2 regions of the Thermogemmatispora onikobensis genome follow, and region 2 is predicted to be linked to the other one. Evidence: riboswitches for the same ligand, from Rfam matches in the RefSeq annotation. Region 2 holds a riboswitch; the other holds the start of a gene.
The links. Region 2 has a riboswitch for cobalamin ahead of BGC09_RS05030 (ABC transporter substrate-binding protein). Riboswitches for the same ligand answer to the same signal wherever they lie in the genome.
Positions count from the first base shown of each region.

Region 1: linked by a shared signal. The riboswitch ahead of BGC09_RS17060 (ribonucleoside-diphosphate reductase subunit alpha) and the one ahead of BGC09_RS05030 (ABC transporter substrate-binding protein) in region 2 are both predicted to bind cobalamin.

Region 1 covers NZ_BDGT01000044.1:12,276-22,274, reverse strand. Annotated here, with positions in the region: gene BGC09_RS17075 (serine/threonine protein kinase) at 1-153, opposite strand, end outside; gene metE (5-methyltetrahydropteroyltriglutamate--homocysteine S-methyltransferase) at 573-2,921, opposite strand; gene BGC09_RS17065 (ribonucleotide-diphosphate reductase subunit beta) at 3,007-4,041, opposite strand; gene BGC09_RS17060 (ribonucleoside-diphosphate reductase subunit alpha) at 4,197-6,722, opposite strand; cobalamin riboswitch at 6,838-7,070, opposite strand; gene BGC09_RS17055 (ABC transporter permease) at 7,196-7,984, opposite strand; gene BGC09_RS17050 (ABC transporter permease) at 7,992-8,795, opposite strand; gene BGC09_RS17045 (ABC transporter ATP-binding protein) at 8,800-9,783, opposite strand; gene BGC09_RS17040 (pyridoxal phosphate-dependent decarboxylase family protein) at 9,883-9,999, opposite strand, start outside.
Region 2 covers NZ_BDGT01000007.1:51,759-61,757, reverse strand. Annotated here, with positions in the region: gene BGC09_RS05035 (flagellar biosynthesis anti-sigma factor FlgM) at 1-392, opposite strand, end outside; gene BGC09_RS05030 (ABC transporter substrate-binding protein) at 662-1,645, opposite strand; cobalamin riboswitch at 1,793-2,081, opposite strand; gene BGC09_RS05025 (DUF72 domain-containing protein) at 2,182-2,949, opposite strand; gene BGC09_RS05020 (PP2C family protein-serine/threonine phosphatase) at 3,300-4,853, opposite strand; gene BGC09_RS22490 (hypothetical protein) at 4,942-5,139, opposite strand; tRNA gene BGC09_RS05015 (tRNA-Ser) at 5,193-5,280, shown strand; gene coaD (pantetheine-phosphate adenylyltransferase) at 6,418-6,933, shown strand; gene BGC09_RS05005 (ATP synthase subunit B family protein) at 7,244-7,921, shown strand; gene BGC09_RS05000 (YceD family protein) at 8,084-8,623, shown strand; gene rpmF (50S ribosomal protein L32) at 8,704-8,895, shown strand; gene fabD (ACP S-malonyltransferase) at 9,130-9,999, shown strand, end outside.

The sequences.
Region 1 (9,999 bases), on a different contig from region 2:
GCCCTCGTTCAGGGGCAGCGTCAACCGCTTGAAGACAATGGGGGTGCCACTGGCGCGCTCCTCGCCAAGATAGGTCTCGGCGAGACTGGTTTTTCCCAGGAGACGGCTCAGGCGGTAGGCATCTGGCGTCCCTGCTTCGCCCGCAGTTGTCATGCGTTCACCTCGTTGAAGCCACGAACCCAGAAGAGTGAAAGAAAGATAGATACGAGATCATCAGATGATCAGTCCTGCTTTTTCCTCACACAGGGAGAAGAGAGCGAGACAGTTGTCTCAGGCCAGCTGTGCTCCAGCTAAAGAAAGCGCGCCCGATGACGGGCTGGTGGCTAGCCGGTCTGCGCTGCGCGAGAGTCCCTGTCATCTGCCCGCCTCATCTGCATCATCTGCATGGCACGATAGCGGAGGAGAGCAACTGCTGCCAGGACGCAGCTCACAGACGCAGTGTGACCTCGTTCACAGTGCGGGTGCGGGCGAGGAGGGGAAGAAGGCGAGCAGCGCCGGCGAGGCCAGGCAACCAGAGAGCCAGACTGGCTGCACCCTACCTGACCGGCGCTGCTGTCGATCTACTCCTGTAGCTAGCGGGCCGGCTGCTGGGATTCCGCCAGGCCCTGCCCGCTTTCCAGCCGCGCGCGTACGGCGCGCACAGCCTGGACCAAGTGGGTCAGAGCTGGCCTGACCTCCTCCCAGCGGCGAGTTTTGAGGCCACAGTCGGGATTGACCCAGAGCTGTTCAGCAGGTAGCACTTCCAGGATACGCAGCAGGCGCTGCTCGTACTCGCTCACCGAAGGGACATGCGGCGAATGCACATCGTAGACGCCTGGCCCGATCTCATTCGGATAGCGGTAGCGGACAAAGACATTAAGCAACTCCAGGCGCGAGCGCGAGGCTTCGATGGAGAGGACGTCAGCGTCCATCGCGGCGATAGCTTCGATGATATCGCCGAACTCGGCGTAGCACATGTGGGTATGGATCTGCGTCTCGTCGCGCACCGAGGCCGAGACCAGGCGGAAGCAGTCGACGGCCCAGTCAAGGTAGCTGGCCCATTCCGAGCGGCGCAGGGGCAGGCCCTCGCGCAGAGCAGGCTCATCGATCTGGATGAGCCGGATGCCAGCCGCTTCCAGGTCCTGCACCTCGTCGTGGAGCGCCAGCGCCAGCTGATAGCAAGTTTCGGCCCGCGGCTGGTCGTCACGAACAAACGACCATTGCATCATGGTCACCGGGCCAGTGAGCATGCCCTTGATGGGGCGCGTTGTCAGCGACTGGGCAAAGGTTGACCAGCGCACGGTCATGGGGCCGCGGCGCTGGACATCGCCGTAGATGACTGGCGGGCGCACGCAGCGCGAGCCATAGCTCTGCACCCAGCCATTGCGCGTGAAGAGGAAGCCGTCGAGCTGCTCAGCGAAGTACTCGACCATGTCGCTGCGCTCGAATTCCCCATGCACCAGGACGTCGAGGCCGATCTCTTCCTGGAAGCGAATGGTGCGCTCGATCTCGCCGCGCAGAAAGGCCTCATAGCCAGCCGGGTCCAGGCGCCCATTCTTGAAGGCGGCCCGGGCCGCCCGCACTTCGTCGGTCTGCGGGAAGGAGCCGATGGTCGTAGTTGGCAGGGGTGGGAGCTGCAGCTGAGCACGCTGGCGCTGGCGGCGCACAGGGTAAGGATTCTGGCGCCGCGCAGGCTGCGCCCGCGCCTGGCGCACGCGCTGAGCCACCTCCTCGCTATGGATGCGAGGCGAAGCGCGCCGGCGCTCGATGGCCTGGCGATTGTGCTCCAGCTCCTCGGTGATGGCCTGGCGTCCTTCGTTGGCCGCGCGCGTCAGGAGGACGATTTCCTGCAGCTTCTGGTTGGCGAAGGCCAGCCACTGCTTCAGTTCGGCGTCCAGCTCGCTCTCCAGCTCCAGGTCGACTGGTACATGCAAGAGCGAGCAGGAGGGAGCCAGCAGGACACGCTCCAAGCCGAGTTGCGCGACGGCCTGCTCGATGAGGGTGAGGGCCTGCTCGAAATCGGTGCGCCAGACGTTGCGCCCGTCGACGATACCCAGCGAGAGCGTCAGTGTCGAGGGAGCTTCGGCCAGGGCGCGCTCCAGCTGCTGCGGGGCGCGCACCAGGTCGAGATGAACGGCAGCCACTGGGAGGTGCAGCACCGTTGAGAGGGCCAGGCCGAGGTCGCCGAAGTAGGTCGCCAACAGCAGACGCAGCTGCGGCGCTGCCTGACTGAGCCGGGCGTAGCTCTGCTCGATGGCCCGCAGGGTGGCCGGCTCCAGGTCGAGCACCAGGCATGGCTCATCCAGCTGCACCCACCCGGCTCCTGCGGCGGCCAGGCGCTGGAGCAGCTCCTCGTAGACCGGCAGCAGCTGCTCCAGCAGCGTCAGGGGCGAGAGGTTCTCGCGGTGCGTCTTGCCGAGGAGCAGGAACGAGACGGGTCCCAGCAGAACCGGGCGCGTCTGGATGCCCAAGGCTTTGGCCTCGTTGAACTCATCGAGTGGCTTGGTTGAGGCGAGGCGAAACGAGAGATCTTCCTCAAATTCGGGCACGATATAATGATAATTGGTGTCGAACCATTTGGTCATCTCCATCGGCGGCACCGCCTCGCCACCCGGACCGGCCTCAATGCCGCGGGCCATCGCAAAATAGGTCGACAGGTCCAGCTCCGGCGCACCGGTGCCGCCGGCGCGGCGATAGCGCCGCGGAACTGCCCCTACTACCAGTGCCATATCCAGCACGTGGTCATACAGGGAAAAGTCGTTCGCCGGGATCTGGTCCAGCCCCAGGCGCTGCTGGAGCTGCCAGTGTTGCCGGCGCAGCGTCGCGGCCTGCTCGCGCAGTCCTTGCTCGTCGAGTTTCCCCGCCCAGAACTGCTCAAGCGCCCGTTTCAGCTCGCGTTTTGCGCCAATGCGCGGGTAGCCGAGATTGGTAGCCTGCACCATACTCCTCCCTCTTCCTTTTCTCGCATCTGGTCCGGTCCGGTCCGCTTCAGCGGCAAGCGGGACGGTGCGGGTGCGCTCATCCACCTTAGTCCCATTCGAGCGTTGCCGCCGACCGGTACTCCGTGACCCGTGTCTCAAAGAAATTCTTTTCCTTACTCAAGTCAATGGTCTCGCTCAGCCAGGGGAAGGGATGCGGCTCGTGGTAGACCGCCGGCAAGCCGATGCGCTCCAGGCGCCGGTCGGCGATATGGCGGACATAGCGAGCAAAGGCCGGCGCCTGGAGGCCCGCGATCCCCTCTGGCAGGCAGTCGTGTGCGTAGGCAATCTCTAACTCCACTGCCTCCTCAATCAATTCCATGATATGCCGCTCAAACTCGGGTGTCCAGAGGCCAGGATTCTCAACCTTGATCCCGTTGATCAGGTCAATGCCGAAGTTGAGATGGATGGTTTCGTCACGCAGGATATACTGGAACTGCTGGCCAATACCGGTCATGAGGTTGCGTCGGTGGAAGGAGAGGATCATGGCGAAGCCGCTGTAGAAGAAGATGCCCTCCATGATCACATAGTAGCCGATGAGGTTGTCCAGGAACTGCTGAGCCTGTTCCGGCTCGGCGGTCGAGAAGGTGGGGTCAAGGAGGGCGGAAGTGAGCTTCATTTCGAAGGCATCCTTGCGCTGAATGGCAGGGATGCGGTGATACATGGTGAAGACTTCGCGTTCGTCCAGGCCCAGGCTCTCGACGATATAGAGGAAAGCGTGAGTATGGACCGCCTCCTCAAAGGCTTGCCGGAGCAGATACTGGCGACATTCGGCGTTGGTGATGTGCTTGAAGATAGCCAGGACCAGGTTATTGCCCACCAGGCTCTCGGCGGTAGCAAAGAAGCCGAGGTTGCGCATGATGACCAGGCGCTCGGCCTCGGAGAGGCGCTGGCTGCGCCAGAGTTCGATGTCGCTGGCCATTGGGACCTCATTGGGCATCCAGTGGTTGGCGCAGCCGTTGAGGTAGTGCTCCCAGGCCCAGCGATATTTGAGCGGCATCAGCTGGTTAACGCTGACAGCTGGTCCATTGATGAGACGCTTCTCAGCGAGAATGTCCTGTTCATTGAAGGCGTGCGTCGCCATTGGTCTACGGTTCTCCTCCTAGGGTGCCTTACTTGCTGGTACATGGCCCGGCACCGGGGCCAGGCAGCAGCGGTTGGAGTGCATCACCGCCAGAGCGGCGCAGGCAGCGCCTGGCGCCTGGCTCACGCTTCCTGGGTGAGCCGGGCGCAGTCGTTTTACTGGCACGCTTCACACTCGTCGTCGAGAGAGCAGGCGGTGGCGGGGCTGGTCGCTGACGAAGGAGCCGGGAGTATCGACTCTGCGTCGTCGGGGTCAGTGCCCGAGGCCGGGCTGATCTCCTTGAAGGCTCCGCGCCTGATCTGGATGGTACTGGAGGGGCTGGTGTTCTTCATCCAGCGCGGCTGAATGCCCCAGCGATTGATATCGACCGTCGACTTCTCGACCTGGGTGGCGGCCAGGGTGCGCAGGTAGTAGGTGGTCTTGAGACCCTTCTTCCAGGCCCGCAGGTAGATCTCGTGCAGTTGCCTGCCGCTGGGCGAGGCCAGATAGAGATTGAGGGACTGCCCCATGTCGATCCATTTCTGGCGGCGGCTGGCGCACTCGATCAGCCAGCGTGGATCAATCTCGAAGGCCGTCAGGTAGCGCTGCTTGAGTTCCTCTGGTACCATCGGCAGCTCCTGGAGGGAGCCATCATAATACTTGAGGGCCTCCAGCATGTCGGTATTCCAGAGGCCGGCGGCCTTGAGATCGTTGACCAGGAAGGTGTTGACGGTAGTGAACTCACCCGACAGGGTGCTTTTGACGTAGAGGTTCTTGTAGATTGGCTCGATCGAGGGGCTGGCCCCAACGATGAGGGAGATGGTGGCAGTTGGGGCGATGGCCAGGACATTGCTGTTGCGCATGCCGTGCTGGCGGATGTGGGTCCGGACGGCCTCCCAGTCCATCGTCGTGCAGCGATCCATCTCCAGAGGTTCGCCGCGCTCCTGCTCCAGTAAGGCAATGGTATCGATGGGCAGCAGGCCGCGATCCCACTTTGAGCCGCGGTAGCTGGGGTAGGGGCCGCGCTCGGCGGCCAGCTCGCTGGAAGCCAGGATGGCGTAGTAGGAAATGGCTTCCATGCTGCGATCGGCAAACTCGACCGCCTCTTGTGAGGCGTAGCTGAGGCCCAGCAGGAAGAGCGCATCCTGGAAGCCCATGATGCCCAGCCCCACGGGGCGATGGCGCAGGTTGGCCGTGCGTGCCTCCGGGGTGGGGTAGTAGTTGATGTCGATGACGTTGTCGAGCATGCGCATGGCCGTTTGAATGGTTGACCGTAACTTTGCATGGTCGAGCTGACCATCGACGATGTGGGCCGCCAGGTTCAGTGAGCCGAGGTTACAGACCGCCGTCTCCTCTGCAGAGGTGTTGAGCAAGATCTCGGTGCAGAGGTTGCTGCTATGGATGACGCCGGCGTGGTCCTGGGGTGAGCGCACATTGGCCGGGTCCTTCCAGGTCAGCCAGGGGTGGCCGGTCTCGAAGAGGCGAGTCAGCATCTTGCGCCACAGCTCGACCGCCGGCAGGCGCTTGAAGAGGCGGATCTGCCCCTCATCGGCCAGGCGCTCGTAGTGCCGATAGCGCTCGGTGAAGGCGCGTCCATACAGCTCGTGCAGATCGGGAACCTCGTCGGGACTGAAGAGGGTCCACTGTTCTCCGCGCTCAACGCGCCGCATGAATTCGTCGGAGATCCAGCAGGCGGTGTGCAGATCATGGGTGCGACGTCGCTCATCGCCCGTGTTGCGCCGCAGATCGAGGAAGTCCTCGATGTCCAGGTGCCAGTTTTCCAGGTAGGCACAGACGGCCCCCTTGCGCTTGCCGCCCTGGTTGACGGCCACGGCGGTGTCGTTGACGACCTTGAGGAAGGGGATGACGCCCTGGCTGCGGCCATTGGTGCCACGAATGTGGGCGCCCAGAGCGCGCACGCGCGTCCAGTCGTTGCCCAGGCCGCCGGCCCACTTGGAGAGCAGGGCATTGTCCTGGATGCACTTGAAGATGTGCCAGAGGTCGTCATTGACCGTGGTCAGGTAGCACGAGGAGAGCTGCGGGTGAGAGGTGCCGGCGTTGAAGAGGGTGGGTGTGGCCGGGGTGAAAGAAAACTGCGAGAGGACCTCGTAGAACTCGGCGACGCGCTGCTCCTTGTGGGTCTCGTTGAGGGCCAGGCCCATCGCCACGCGCAGCCACAGCAGCTGCGGCAGTTCGAAGCGCTGCCCCTCATATTGCAGCAGGTAGCGGTCGTAGAGGGTCTGCAGGCCCGGATAGGTGAAGAGCAGGTCGCGCTCCGGACGGATGAGGGCCGCGATGCGTTCGAGGTCGAAGCCAGCCAGGCGGGGGTCAAGCAGCCCGGTGTCGATGCCACGCTGGATGTAGTGCGGCAGATAGCGCCGATAGGCGTTTTCCATGTCGGTAAAGCTGCAGGGGAGGTGCTCGTCCGGGCTGAGCGCTTCCCGATAGAGCGAGAGCAGCAGGATGCGGGCCGTGATGTAGCTGAAGGCTGGTTCTTGCTCGATATGGGCACGCGCCACCAGGAGCAGCGCCTGCCACAGCTCCGTTTCGGAGAGGCCGGCGCTCAAGGTGGCCTGGACCTCCTCCAGGAGCTGGGCGCGGTCAGCGCGGTCCTCAAAGCCGCGGCAGACCTCGGCGAGCACCTGCTCGGGGTCGATGGCCACGGGTGTGGCCGGGCGCGTCTGGTTCGCTGGGAATGACATGCCGTTTTCCCTCCTTGAGATGAAAAAAGCCTGTTCCCTCGACGGAAACAGGCTGACACGCACAGACAGCCTCGTGACTGAGCTGTCGGCTGGTCTCCCCTTTCACGCGAAGGGATCGAGCCAGATCCCACAGGTGGGCATTCGGGCTTAGCGCCTCCGTCCGCTGGCTGGCCTTCTCAGGCCAGCGAGTGCTGGTGATCTCTCCTCCGCACTTCGGATCTTTGTCGGCGGCGGGGATCGATCGGGACGGGGCAGCTTACCGCTGCGCGACAGCGCCGGATTCTCACCGGACTTCCCCCATCTTTCAGCGATGCCACGACAGCATCGCCCTGTGGGTGTCTTTCTCTCTTCGGTTGCCAATGAGCACAAGATATAGGCAGGTACGGGCGGTAAGATACCATATGTTGTGTCGGAAGTCAAGCAGGAAAGGCTGGCTCTCCCCTGGTACTTCTTTCCTGTTTTTGGGGTGGAGTTCAGGATGAGGCCCCACTGTAGTAGCGAATGGCAAAGCGCCAGAAGAGGCGCGAGGCCAGCAGTGCGAGGGCTGCGAGCAGGAGGGTGCCCGCCAGGACCAGCCAGGTGAGACGGGCGGTCAGGGCTTCGGCGGGCACGGTGACGGCGAAGGCTACCGGGACGACGAAGGTGAGGATGGCCCGCAACCAGCCGGGGTAGATGTTGACGGGCCAGCGCCCGGCCTCGTACATGCTCTCGAAGATGACCAGGATATTTTCCATGCGCACGTACCAGAAGGAGAGGGTGGCCAGGAAGAGCACAAAGCTATAGATGATGACGGTGCCAGCCAGCAAGGTCAGAGCGAAGGCCAGCAGCTGGAGCGGTCCGGGCACACTGCCGCGCCAGAGGGTGGCCCCTGCCAGCAGGGCCAGCCCCAGCAGAATGTCGAGGAGCTTCCAGATGTCAATCTGCTGGATGCTGGCGAGCAGCTGGGCGTCTTCGGGCTTGGTGAGCACGTAGTCGAGGGTTCCCTGACGAACCTGCTCAATGAGGCGGTTCATGCCGGGCATGATGATCATGTTGATGGCGCCCCCGATGAGGAAGTAGACGCCGATGAGGGTGAGCAGTTCGTCGGCGCTCCAGCCATTGAGGGCCCGGGTATAGGAAAAGACAACGCCGACGAAGGCCAGGGCCGTCCCCAGGTCGATGAGGGACTCGGCGACCTGGAGCCAGAAGCTGGCGCGATAGGCCAGCTCGCCCAGAAGACTGACGCGGAAAAAGGTCCACAGGAGACGCAGATAGGTACGCATGCGTGCTTTATCCTCCTACTGCCGTGTAGCGTTTGAGGCCCCGTCGCCAGGTGAAGCTGAGCAGGCCGAGGCCGATAAGCAGCCAGAGAAGCTGAGCGAGGAAGCCAGCGACCACGGACTGGGCGCTAAGGCCAGTGCTGAGCAACTGGGCCGGGAAGGCGACCATCCATTGGAAGGGGAGCCAGGCGGTGGCCGCTTGCAGCGGGGCTGGCAAGAAGGATAGAGGGAGCAGTTGCCCCGAGAGGAAGAGGACGACGACCACATAGAGCTGGTTGATGACATTGACCTGGGTCAGCCAGAAGGCCAGGAGGGCCAGGGTCCACTCCAGGGTGAAGCGCAGGGCGAAGGCCAGGAGCAGCGCCGGCAGGAAGGTAGCCAGGCTGGCGGGGCTGGGAGTGAAGCCAGCATGGAAGGCCAGCCAGAGGAGCAGCGTGACCAGTCCGATGACTGGTAGCATGAGGATCTTGTAGGCCAGGTGCTGGGCAATGTCGGCGTGGATGGGGTGGAGAGGTCGCAGCAGCAAAGGCGAGAATTCACCTTCGCGCACACGCCGGCTGAATTCCCAGAAGACCCAGGTCTGGGTGGCGTAGTTGACCAGCATGGTGGCGATGAAGTAGGCAGCGAAGCCAGAGGGGTTGTAGCCGTTCACTTCCCCGCCTTCGTTGCGGGCCACGGTCGACCAGACGCTGATCGAGACGGCTGGTCCCAGGGCAACCTCGATCAGCCAGATGACGAGGGCAGCGCGATACTGGAGCTGCTCGGCAATGGCCGTTTTGAGCTGCTGACGATAGACGGCGATGAGGTAGCGCATGGGCTTAGGGGACTTCCTCCTGGGTAAAGATTTGTTCGATGACGGCCTCGATAGGTGGGTCCTCGACGCTCAGGTCGATGACCGGCAGGTCCGTCAGCAGGCGAGCGGTGACGCGGGCGACCGCGCTTTTGGGCACACGCAGGCTGACCTGGTCCTCGCTTTGGCTGAGGACTTCGCCGTAGTGGTGCAGGTCGGCTGGCTCTTCCAGACGCACGATGATGGTCTTGTAGGGTGAGAAGCGCTCGACCAGGCGGGTGAGATCGCCGTCGAAGAGCATGGTGCCATGGTGGATGAGGATGACGCGCCGACAGAGGGCTTCGACGTCGGCCATGTAGTGGCTCGTCAGGAGTACTGTGGCCCCGGTGCGGCGGTTGTATTCGCGAATGAAGTCGCGGATGCGGCGCTGCATGACGATGTCGAGGCCGATGGTCGGTTCGTCGAGGAAGAGGACCTGGGGGCGATGGAGCAGGGAGCCGGCGATTTCGCATTTCATGCGCTCGCCCAGCGAGAGATTGCGCACGGGCTTGTGCAGCAGGGGGGCCAGCTCTAGCAGCTCCGTGAGTTCGTCCAGCATGCGACGGTACTGGGCCAGGGGAATGCGATAGATGGCCCGGTTCAGCTCAAAGGAGTCGATGACGGGGATGTCCCAGATGAGCTGGTGGCGCTGGCCCATGACCAGGGCGATCTGGCGCAAAAAGGGGCGTTCGCGTCGCCAGGGGAGGTAGCCCAGGACGTGGACATCGCCGGCGCTCGGGTAGAGCAGGCCAGCCAGCATCTTGAGGGTGGTGGTTTTGCCGGCCCCGTTGGGGCCGAGGAAGCCGACGATTTCGCCCGCTGCTATGCGGAAGGTCAGGTCGTCGACCCCAATGATTTCCTGCATCTGGCGTTGAAAGAGGGCGCGGAGGGCGGCACCCAGACCGGCCTCGCGCTCGTAGACGCGGTAGACTTTGCGTAAGTGGGCAACGTTGACTGCCGCTACGGCTGTCATAGTGTTTGCTCGCTCCTTCGTGTGGGAAGGCTTCTCTCCCTTCCTTGCATTGCATTTTTTCTGTCTGGCTTGAGTATAGCGGGTCTTGCTGGGAGGGCGTCAATGCGGGTCGGCGTCGGGGTCAGGTTGGGGGGTCTGCCGCGGTCCGGCTTGCTGGCGCTCCTGGGTGATGAGGCGCGCCAGCCCTGTGTGCAGCCGCTCGATGAGGGCCTCATC
Region 2 (9,999 bases):
ACACTATCAACTTGGTACCTGCCCGCGGCCAGACGCACCCTCAGCGCCGCCACTCGCTCCGCGCGTTCCTGTTCGACCAGGGCCGCCAGCTCTGGCCCGGAGAGCGCTGTCTCGCCTGGGTGCAGCTGCGCCTCACCAGGTGCCCCGTGTCCGTCTGGCCCGCTACCAACAGGAGAGGAACGCCGCCTGCGAGGCAGCGCAGGCCGCAGATAGCGCTCATCGTCACGCTCGCGCTCGCCCAGCCAGGGCCGCCAACCGGCCCCTTTGTCCTGCAGAGATGTGGGCTGCCAGCTCTGCCCCGATGCACTGGCCTGGGCCGCGTCAACCCTTGAGAGCGCTGCCCGGCTGCGCCTCGACCCTCCGCCCGCCCGAGTCACTTGCCGAATGCGCATGGTGATCAGGACTCCTCTCTTTCTTCGATCACTGCGTCGCCAGCAATAGCCAACGGAGCGCTTGCCACGGGCACCGGCGACGGAACGCCTTCGCTCCCCAGCAGGGGGCCTATGCCTCTTTCCAGTGTAAAAGCCGGAACCCGCCCCAGGTAAGGGGTATTTGTCGCTAATTCGAGAGACCAGAAGTCCCTGATTCCTATCGCCTGCCCAGTGCCGTGGCCTGACCTGGCCTGGCCTTCCTTCTACTTTCGCTGCCCGCTTCCTCTCGCTTACTGGCAATAGGCTGGCAGGGAGCCGCTAAAGACTTGCGGGTGCAGCAGTTGGGCCAGGCACTGCAGACCATCGACGAGGCGCGGCCCCGGACGCTGCATCAGATCGGTATTGAGATGATAGACATGGCGTAGCTTGAGCGCAGTAATCTGGCCCCAATTGGAACGGCGATAGACCAGTTGCGGATCACCGCCATAGCGCGGGTCCTCGGTCAGAATAATGTATTGGGGATTGGCGCGGATCACCGCCTCATCGGTGACCTGGGGATAGCCGCCATTGCTCGTATTATCATGGAAGACATTGACTGCATTAGCCTCCTGCAGCAGCTCATCGCCAAACGTCCCACCGCCAAAGACATAGGGCTTGCCAGGCGTGCTATCATCGGCTTCCAGCATTACTGTGGGCGCCGTCGTTCCTTTCACCGCCTGGCGGATCTGAGCAATGCGCTGCTGCAGCTGCCTGACCAGCGCATCCGCGGCGCTCTCCGTGAAGGTCAGGCGCCCAACGGTCTGAATCTCAGCCAGCATCAGCGCAATCGTATTGTCTGGCAAATCAACCACATGCACGCCCAGACGCACCAGTTGCGCATCGTACTTCTCCGTGAGGCCACCGGAGCTGAGCACCAGGTCGGGATGCAGCGCCACAATCCGCTCTACATTATAGTTGCCGTTGGCATCCGAGATACGCGGGAGTTGGGTCAGTTGCGACGGGTAGTCCGTATAGTAGTCGACCGCCACAATCCGGCTCTCCAGGTGGAGTGCAGCCAGAATCTCGCTCATGTTGGGCACCAGGGAAATAAGGCGCTGCGGGGCCGTCTTCGGGAAGACCACCGGCGTGCCATAGATATCGCGTACCACTGTTGGCGTGGGGCTTGGCCGCGCCGCGCTGCCGCTACTCTGGCTCTGTCCACAGGCGGCAAGCAAGAGCAAGCCCACAACCAATAAACACGGGAACAGCCGTCGGGAGATGACAAGGATGCGCATAAAGCTCACTCCTCCACAGCAAAAGATAGCCGTCCATTGTCACCTCGCGTAGAGGGGGCGCAACCACAACACAAAAGGACCGGAGAAGCAGCGGGTCAGCTCGCTTTGGTGGTTGATAGTCCGCCTGCTCCTTTGACGCGAAGGAACATGGGCCACTGGCATCAGGCAGGTCTCCTGGCTTCTGGCTCAAACGCACCTTGACGCGCCTTCCCATTCCCTGGCCTGGCCCGCAGACGTAAAGATACAGGCTTACACAGGAACAGTGGCTTGCTTGCTTGTTATTTACCTGGTCGCACCCGCCCGCAGTGGGGAGCGAACGGGCCGTCAAAGTGCTCGCCAGTCACAGTAGCGCGACTGCGCCGGATTCTCACCGGCTTCCCTATTCTGCCGGAAATGAGCGCAAACATTTCCGGCCACCTGATGCATCGCACGTTTCACTGCTGGCAGAGGAAGTATATGCAAGAGGCTGCCTGGCTGTCAACCCAGGGCGGTCGCCGTTCCGGGACAAGAGCGCCCTCCTTCTCGCTGGGAGACCCTTAGAAGGCCACCGCTTCAGCTCCCAGGTGAGCCGCAACCAGCTCGCGCAGGCGTGCGGCATTGCGCAGCGCATACCCCTCGCTATCATTATTGAAATAGGCATAGCACTCGCGCCCCTTCCCGGCCTCTCTGCTCAACCACTCGGCCCAGAAAACCAGCTCCGTCTCGCCGAAGCAAGGACCGGCCTGCCCGCTGTGGAAGCGCACATAGCGAAAGGCCGCCGTTGCTGGCAGATCTACGGGCGTGGGCAGCTCTCCCCCAACTGCCAGCACCAGGGCGCAGCCCGCCCCCGCCAGCAGAGCACCCAAGCGCTCACCCTCGACCCCTCGTAACCAGGAAGGGTCACGAAACTCAAAAGCCACCGCCAGCCCGCGCGGTAGCAATCGAAGAAAGTCCGCCAGACGCCCCAGGTCGCTCCGCCAGCGGGGCGGAAGCTGATAAAGCAGCGGCCCCAGGCGCTGACCCAAACCGCGCACCGCCTCCAGCAAGCGCGCCTGCGGCTCAGCCGCATCGCGCAGCCTCTTCATGTGCGTCAGATAGCGACTGGCCTTGACCGCGAAGCGAAAACGGGGATGAAAGCCCACCTGCTCGGCCCACAGAGCAAACTGCGAAGGCGAGGGCAGGCGATAGAAGCTCCTATTAATCTCGACCGTGGCAAAATGTCGGGCATAATAGGGCAGATACTCCTGTGCAGGCAAATCAGGCGGATAGAAGCGGCCCACCCAGTGCGGATAGAGCCAGCCAGAGGTACCAATCCAGACTGTCATCGCTCGGCCTCCCTCTCGCCTCGCCAGGCTCCCCAACCAAAGGAGCACGGTCTTTCCTGCATCGCGACCGGCAGTCAGCGCCAGGATCAGCCGGCCAGACAGGGCAGCCAGATCGTGCCAGTCTGGCCGATTTGACGACTTCCCCGTTCATTCTACACCTTCGCTCGATCGCTTGCATCTCCCGATGACCGTTCTCCAAGAGCCAATGCGCCCACCGCAGGCGCCGAAAGACTCCGCGACGGAGGAAGCCAATAAGCAGAGGGAACATCAGGAAGATACCAGACAGCCAGACAGACAATAGAGGTACAGCCAGCTCATCCCGCCCCAGAAGGCCAGGGGTCGGTCCAGCTTCAGGCCGCGACCTGTAGCACCTCGACCACGATGACACTCACATTATCATCGCCGCCGCCGTCGAGTGCCGCCTGCAGCAGACACTGACAAATCGTCACAGGATCAGCATTGAGGCCCAGCAGATGCTCAATCTGAGGATCGCGCACCATCTCCCACAAGCCATCTGAACACAGGAGCAGCTTATCGCCCCTCAGCAAAGGCACGGCAAAGACATCGACCTCGACCGCCGCACGATCCCCCAGGCAGCGATAAATCTGATTGCGCTGCGGATGACGATAGACATCCTCACGCGAAATAGAGCCTGCACTCAGTAAGCGCGCCACGACCGAATGATCTTGCGTGACCTGGGTCAGGCCCGTTGCCGGACGATAGAGATATGTTCGACTATCGCCTACATTCAGCACGTAGGCCATCCTATCGAGCAGCAAGGCCGCCGTCACTGTTGTTCCCATATCGGCCTTCTCGGCGCGATTGCGCTGGTAGAGCTTCAGATTCGCGTGTTGCAGCGCATCAACCAGAACGCCAGTCAAGAAAGCCTCATCGTTCTCGATCGAATTCGTCAGCGCGGGCAGGGCCAGCTCGCAAAAGGTCTCGACCACCAGACGACTCGCCTCACGGCCATTGGAATGGCCACCCATTCCATCAGCCACCACACAGAGGCCGAAGGTCTGGCCACTATGGGTACGTTGCTGCTGAATAGCAACCAGGTTATCTTCATTGGGCTTATGCTTACGCTTGAGGCCGGGGTCGGTGATCGCCCCCATACGAATGACCAGCGCTCCTTTCGGCGGCAGGCCCGTCAGCGTCTCCGTACGTTGTCCACCAATACTCTTCTCCACTGAGGTTGGCCTATCAGTGGTGGGAGTCTCAAAGACCTGGGCCTCTGCAGCGGTGGGAAAGGCGAGCTGCTCCTCGGTGGGGGCCGCCATCAGCGCGGAGAGAGCAGGTGGGGACGAGAGAGAGAGATCGACCTGCGTAGGGAAATCGGCCCAAAGAGCGCGCCGCGACTCCAGAGAAGGGGCGACACTCGCCTCAACACCGGGAGAGGAAGCTGGGACGGAAACCGGCGGGTGTGAGAGCGAGTCAGAAGAGCCAGCCCAGGGAGTGTGGGAAGGAGGCGCTCCGCCGTAGGCCGATAACGGTTGCGAACGGGACCGTTCCCCGGCGCCGGGTTGATAGCGCCTCGCGGCCCGGGTCGCCTGGACCTCAGCTTCGCGCAACTGCTCAAGCTCCTGCTTGAGCAGCCGACGCTCCTGCCAGGAGGTCCAGCAGGTCCGCAGGAGACGCCAGCCAGCCAGCAATAGCCCTATCCAGGCCGCGACCAGCAGCAGGGCCAGGATAACCAATCCCACTAAAGGGGGAAGAAGAGCGGGACCGCGGGCCGCCCAGAGCACTGGCAGCTGCTGGAGCGTCTGCCAGAGCAGCAACCAGGCATGAGGCGGGAAGCCGCCCGAAACCCAAACCAGGATAGCCAGCGCACAGAACCAGGCTAGCGCCCGCGCGGGCAGCGGAATCTGGCGGACCCCGTAGCCGATGTTGAATTGCCCCAGCATCGCTTCGTTATCCTCTCTTTACCAGGTCGCGCCGGGCACTCACAATCAGCTCAGCATCGTGCGTTTCTTGCAATTCTTGCCAACAATATTAAGTATACTCACCACTTCGCACAGTGTGCAGCATGACCATCCAAAATTCCTGGTACATGCGCCCGCAAACGCCAGAGAGCGGACGCCAGCCCCCTCCCTCCCAGCGGGCGGGCAACCTGACCTCGAAGAGCCGGGCAGGATAGATCAGGACCCCCCAGCCTTGAGAGCCAACGAGGGAAGGGGCTTGACAATTCACAAGAAGTGGAGTATCCTTGTGATGACAATCGCAGAGGAACCCTGAACTCACAAGGAGAGGTCGCATAGAGGCCTAGTGCGGCGGTTTGCTAAACCGCTAGGGATCAAAAGTCCCTCGTGGGTTCGAATCCCACCCTCTCCGCCGAGCCGCTGACAAATCAAGTCCGGTGGCCCGTGTACAGGGGTGTAGCTCAATCGGTAGAGCAGCGGTCTCCAAAGCGCGCCCCTGTGGTGCTTCTGCTCTTGTTGCGGTAGCGCAACATCACTGAAGCGGGTGTGATTAAAGCACGACCTCACCTGGCCCCCGAAAGGGGGCGGGGACAACAGCATGGTCGAAAAGTCCGGTGACCTGCGCCACGAGCAACAGCTGGTGATACGCCCACCGGGCAGCTAGGCCGGGCATGGTGAAGGCTGGATTGCTTGAACCTCAGTCGCCCGCTTCGCTGGATTGCCAGTCGTAATTTGGAGGGCTGGCAACCGCTTCTCCAGCGAGGCTCTCGTCAGGCGCGCGGCGTCCAGGCGAGTGCGGCGGCGAACGAGGCACCTAAACCCGGAGCAGAGCAGAAGTGCAACTGGGGGATCACCTAAACACCGTAAGGTGCATGGTGACGGAGCATCCATAGTACTCAAACGCTCAGGGTAATGCCTGAGACATGGGGAAGGGATGCAGGAGGTCTGCCTCCCACGCGAGGCCGACGTAAGCCAGGTTGACGTCGAGACCCGTGGTTGGCTTCCGACCTCTGGAGAGCCGGATGCATCGAAAGGTGCACGTCCGGTTCGGGGAGACATCGCCTGCAGCCCGTCAGATACGGGTTGCGGTGGAGTAGCTCCACACCGCAGGTTGCGGGTTCAAGTCCTGCCGCCCCTGCCTATTGCCAGGTCGGTGCTCGTAACGAGCACCGACTTTTTTTAGCTCCGCACTCCTCCCTTAACAGTGCGTCCGGCTACCTGTCTGACTGACCACAGCCAACGCTCTTATACGCCGTCCGCCTGCTGTGGCGGCCAGCTCCGGCCCCAGCTTCACGCATTGCCCCATCTCCAGCAGGTATGGTATCATAGGCAACAGAGCAACATGCCAGACGGCAAGGAAGGGCAGCAGAAAAGGCCGGCGCGCAAGCCAGGCCAGAGCAGGCAGAGCCGTGCCGAACCGAACGCCGGCCCAGATTGGCTATCTGGCTGCCTGCAGAGAGCGCTCCTGGTTCCGCTGGCAGACGCAGCGGTCGGTCACTCAACAGAGAGATGGACAAGGGCCGCTTCAGCATCGTGAAGGGATGTTCGTGTGAGCAACGTAGAGAAACGTCAACGGATTGCCGTTTATCCGGGCAGCTTTGACCCGCTCACGCACGGCCACCTGGATATTGCGCGGCGCGGCGCCCGCCTTTTCGATACGCTGATCGTGGCAGTCTACGCTGTTCCCGATAAGAACCTGCTCTTCTCTGTCGACGAGCGGGTGCAGCTCTGGGAAGAGGTCATTGCCGCCGAGGGCCTCGCCAATGTCCGCGTCGAGAAATTCTACGGTCTTGTTGTTGAATTCGTGCGCTCGGTGGGAGGCTCCGTCATTGTCAAGGGCCTGCGCTCCCCCAATGACTTCGAGGCCGAGTTTCAGCAAGGGCTGATGAATCGCAAATTGGCTCCAGAAATCGAGACCGTCTGTTTGCTGACGAATCTGCAGCATCTTTTTGTCAGCTCCTCCTTGCTCAAGGAAGTAGCCCGCTTAGGAGGGAATGTCAGCGACATGTTGCCGCCAGCGGTCATTAAAGCCCTGCTGCGCAAATTCGGCCAGAGCGAGACTTGAGCGGAGCGCCACTCGGCCATCAATATATGATGAGGCGTGACGTCGTCAGCCTCGGCCAGGTCACCAGCACGCAGCCACCGGCAGAGAGCGGAAGGTCACAGGCCACAGCACAGCCCGTGACAGGCTTTCTGATCGAAGGCCCGAGGCCGATCGGTACAGGCAAGCAGGCAGGCAGGTAGCAGCAGGCTGGCTGGCCGGTATGCTGCGGGCAACATAGCGGAGTAGCCTGTAGGCGGAGCAACCGCTCATCGGTTCGTCAGTAGTGCTGTCAGCCAGCCGCAAGAGAGCACGAGGAAGAGGAAGGGTCAGTGTGGATATACTCTATCTGGTAGATCGCCTGGAAAACCTGATCGCCAGCAGCCGCAGGATGCCCCTTGTCAATCAGATCATGGTCAGGGAAGCCGAGATTCTGGCGATCCTTGATCAAATGCGGGCCGCCATTCCTGAAGAGGTCAAGCAGGCCAGACGCCTTCTGCAGGAGAGGGAGCGCATCCTGGCTCAGGCCCAGGCAGAGGCCGCCAGCATCCTGGCCAAGGCCCGCGAGGAGTCCGAGCGCGTCATGGACCGCGAGGGGCTGCTGCGCCAGGCTGAGGAGCGCTCAGAAGAGTTGGTACGCCTGGCCGAGGAACAGGCCCAGCAGCTCAAGAGCGAGGCCAACGCCTACGTCGCGGAGACCCTGCGCTCCCTGCATGAGCACCTGACAGCGATCGAGACGGAGGTCAGCCGCACCATTCTCAGCATCGAGAAGGGCCTGGAAAGCCTGGAGGCTTCCTCACCCTATGTTGAAGAAGAGAGTCAAGGCGAGGGGCAGGCCGCCGGAGAGCTGTCAGAGGACGACTACGCCCTCTACGCCGTTGAGGAGGAGGCGGAGGATGCTCTCCCCCCCCATCCTTCCCCTCGCCGCTCTTCCCTGGCCGCCGATACGATGGGCGGCCCCATGCTGGGGCGCCCAGGCGAGCCACCACGCCGCCCCGAGCCAAGGGCTTGACACACCTTCTCAGGGTCACCTATAATGAACCAGCGTACGTGAGAAGCTGAGTATCTTCCAGACTTGCGCCATCGACAGACAGCCTGACCTGTTCAGCTCTATTTGTAGCCCTTCTCCCGTTTAGTCGTCTACTCTGGGGCAAAAAGTGAGGTTCCGTTTCTTATGCAGTACAACGTGGCGCAACTGCTGAAGGCGTCCATCGGGACCGCCTTCCAGGCAGATATTCATGAAGAAGATGTTCAGCTGGATAGCGATCTCAAGGTACTCGGCGCTATCAACGGCCACGTCCGCATGCGACGCACCGACTACGGGTTGCTGGTCGATGGCTGGGTGGATCTGATCCTCCCGATGGTTTGCGACCGCTGCTTGAAGCCCTTTGAGCAGCCCATGCATATCACCTTCGAGGAGCTGTTTTATCCTACCATCGATGTCACCAGCGGTGTGCCTGTTCCCCCACCTCTGGGTGAGGACGAGGGCTTTCCGATTGACGAGCACCATCACCTTGACTTGAGCGAAGCCGTGCGCCAGCACCTGCTGCTGGAGCTGCCCATGCGCGCGCTCTGCCGCGAGGATTGCCCGGGCCTCTGCCCGCAGTGCGGCCACGATCTGAGTCTGGGACCCTGCCAGTGCCAGCCGGAGATCGATCCGCGCTGGGGCACGCTGGCCGAGCTGTTGCAACAGCGTCTACCGTCGCAGGCTTGACGTGCTCGCTGGTCACGCTGGCCATCCAGCCCGTTCCCGCCAGCCAGCCCGATTAGGAGATAGAGGAGGAGCTTTATTCTATGGGCGCATTACCAAAACAGCGAGTTTCCCATGCGCGTAAGGGCGAGAGGCGCGCGCATTTCCACTTGAAGCTGCCTCAGCTGGTGCTCTGCCCACAGTGCCGCTCGCCGCGGCTCGCCCACCACGCATGTCCTAAGTGCGGCACCTACCGCGGTCGCCAGGTCTTCTGGCCGAAGGAGCGCAAGCATTAGTGGTCGCCCTGCCACAGTGCGCACTGTGGTGCATGCCAGTATGCCAGCATGCCAGCAGACCTGCCCCCCACGGACGAGGTGGGCAGGCAACGCGAGACTACGACGAGAAGAGGAGAGAGCGCGAGGCCACACCCGCGGTCGGGCGAGGCACGGCCAGAGCAGATACGACGCTGAGTCAGTCGGCCCCAGTGCCTCGCTCGTGCCGCGTTTTCCCCTCGCGCGCAGTGTAACCCTATGACAGCACAAGGCATAGCTTTCCTCTTTCCTGGACAGGGCAGTCAGACGGTGGGCATGGGGGCCGATATTTATGAGCAGTCTCCTGCGGCCCGCCAGGTGTTTGAGCGGGCCGACCAGGCTCTGGGCCTGGCTCTCAGTACCCTCTGCTTCCAGGGACCGGAAGAGCAGCTACGTGAGACGATTAACGCCCAACCCGCAATTGTCACTGTCAGCCTCGCCCTCCTGGCCGCCCTGCAGGAGCGGCTTGCCCCCCAGTCTAGCCAGTCGTCCTGGTCGTCCCCTTTGACCCCCACCTTCACCGCCGGCCACAGCGTTGGAGAATATGCCGCCCTCGTCGCCGCTGGCGCCCTCGACCTGGAGGACGCCGTGCGCCTGGTGCGGGAGCGGGGACGTCTGATGCACCACGAAGGGGGCGCCTGCCCGGGCGGAATGGCGGCAGTGATCGGCCTGGATGAGGCCACGCTCCAGGAGATCTGCCAGGAGGCCAGTCAGGAGGCCACACGGCAAGGAGAAGCGGCCCAGTCTCAGGCCAGTCATCCCGGTTGGGGCAAGGTGAGCGTGGCCAACCTCAACGCCCCCGGCCAGATCGTCATCTCCGGTGAGCAGCACGCCCTCGCTTTGGCAATGGAGCGAGCTAAGGCGCGCGGCGCCAAACGGGTCATTCCCCTGGCAGTCAGTGGCGCCTTCCATTCCCCAGTCATGGAGCCCGCTGCCGCCGGTTTAGCTCAGGTACTGACCACGACTCCGCTGCACAACGCGGCCATTCCGATTATCAGCAATATCGAGGCGCGCCCGCTGACCGATGCAGAGGCCCTGCGCCAGGAGCTGGCGCGGCAGGTTGTCGCCCCCGTGCAGTGGATTCGCAGC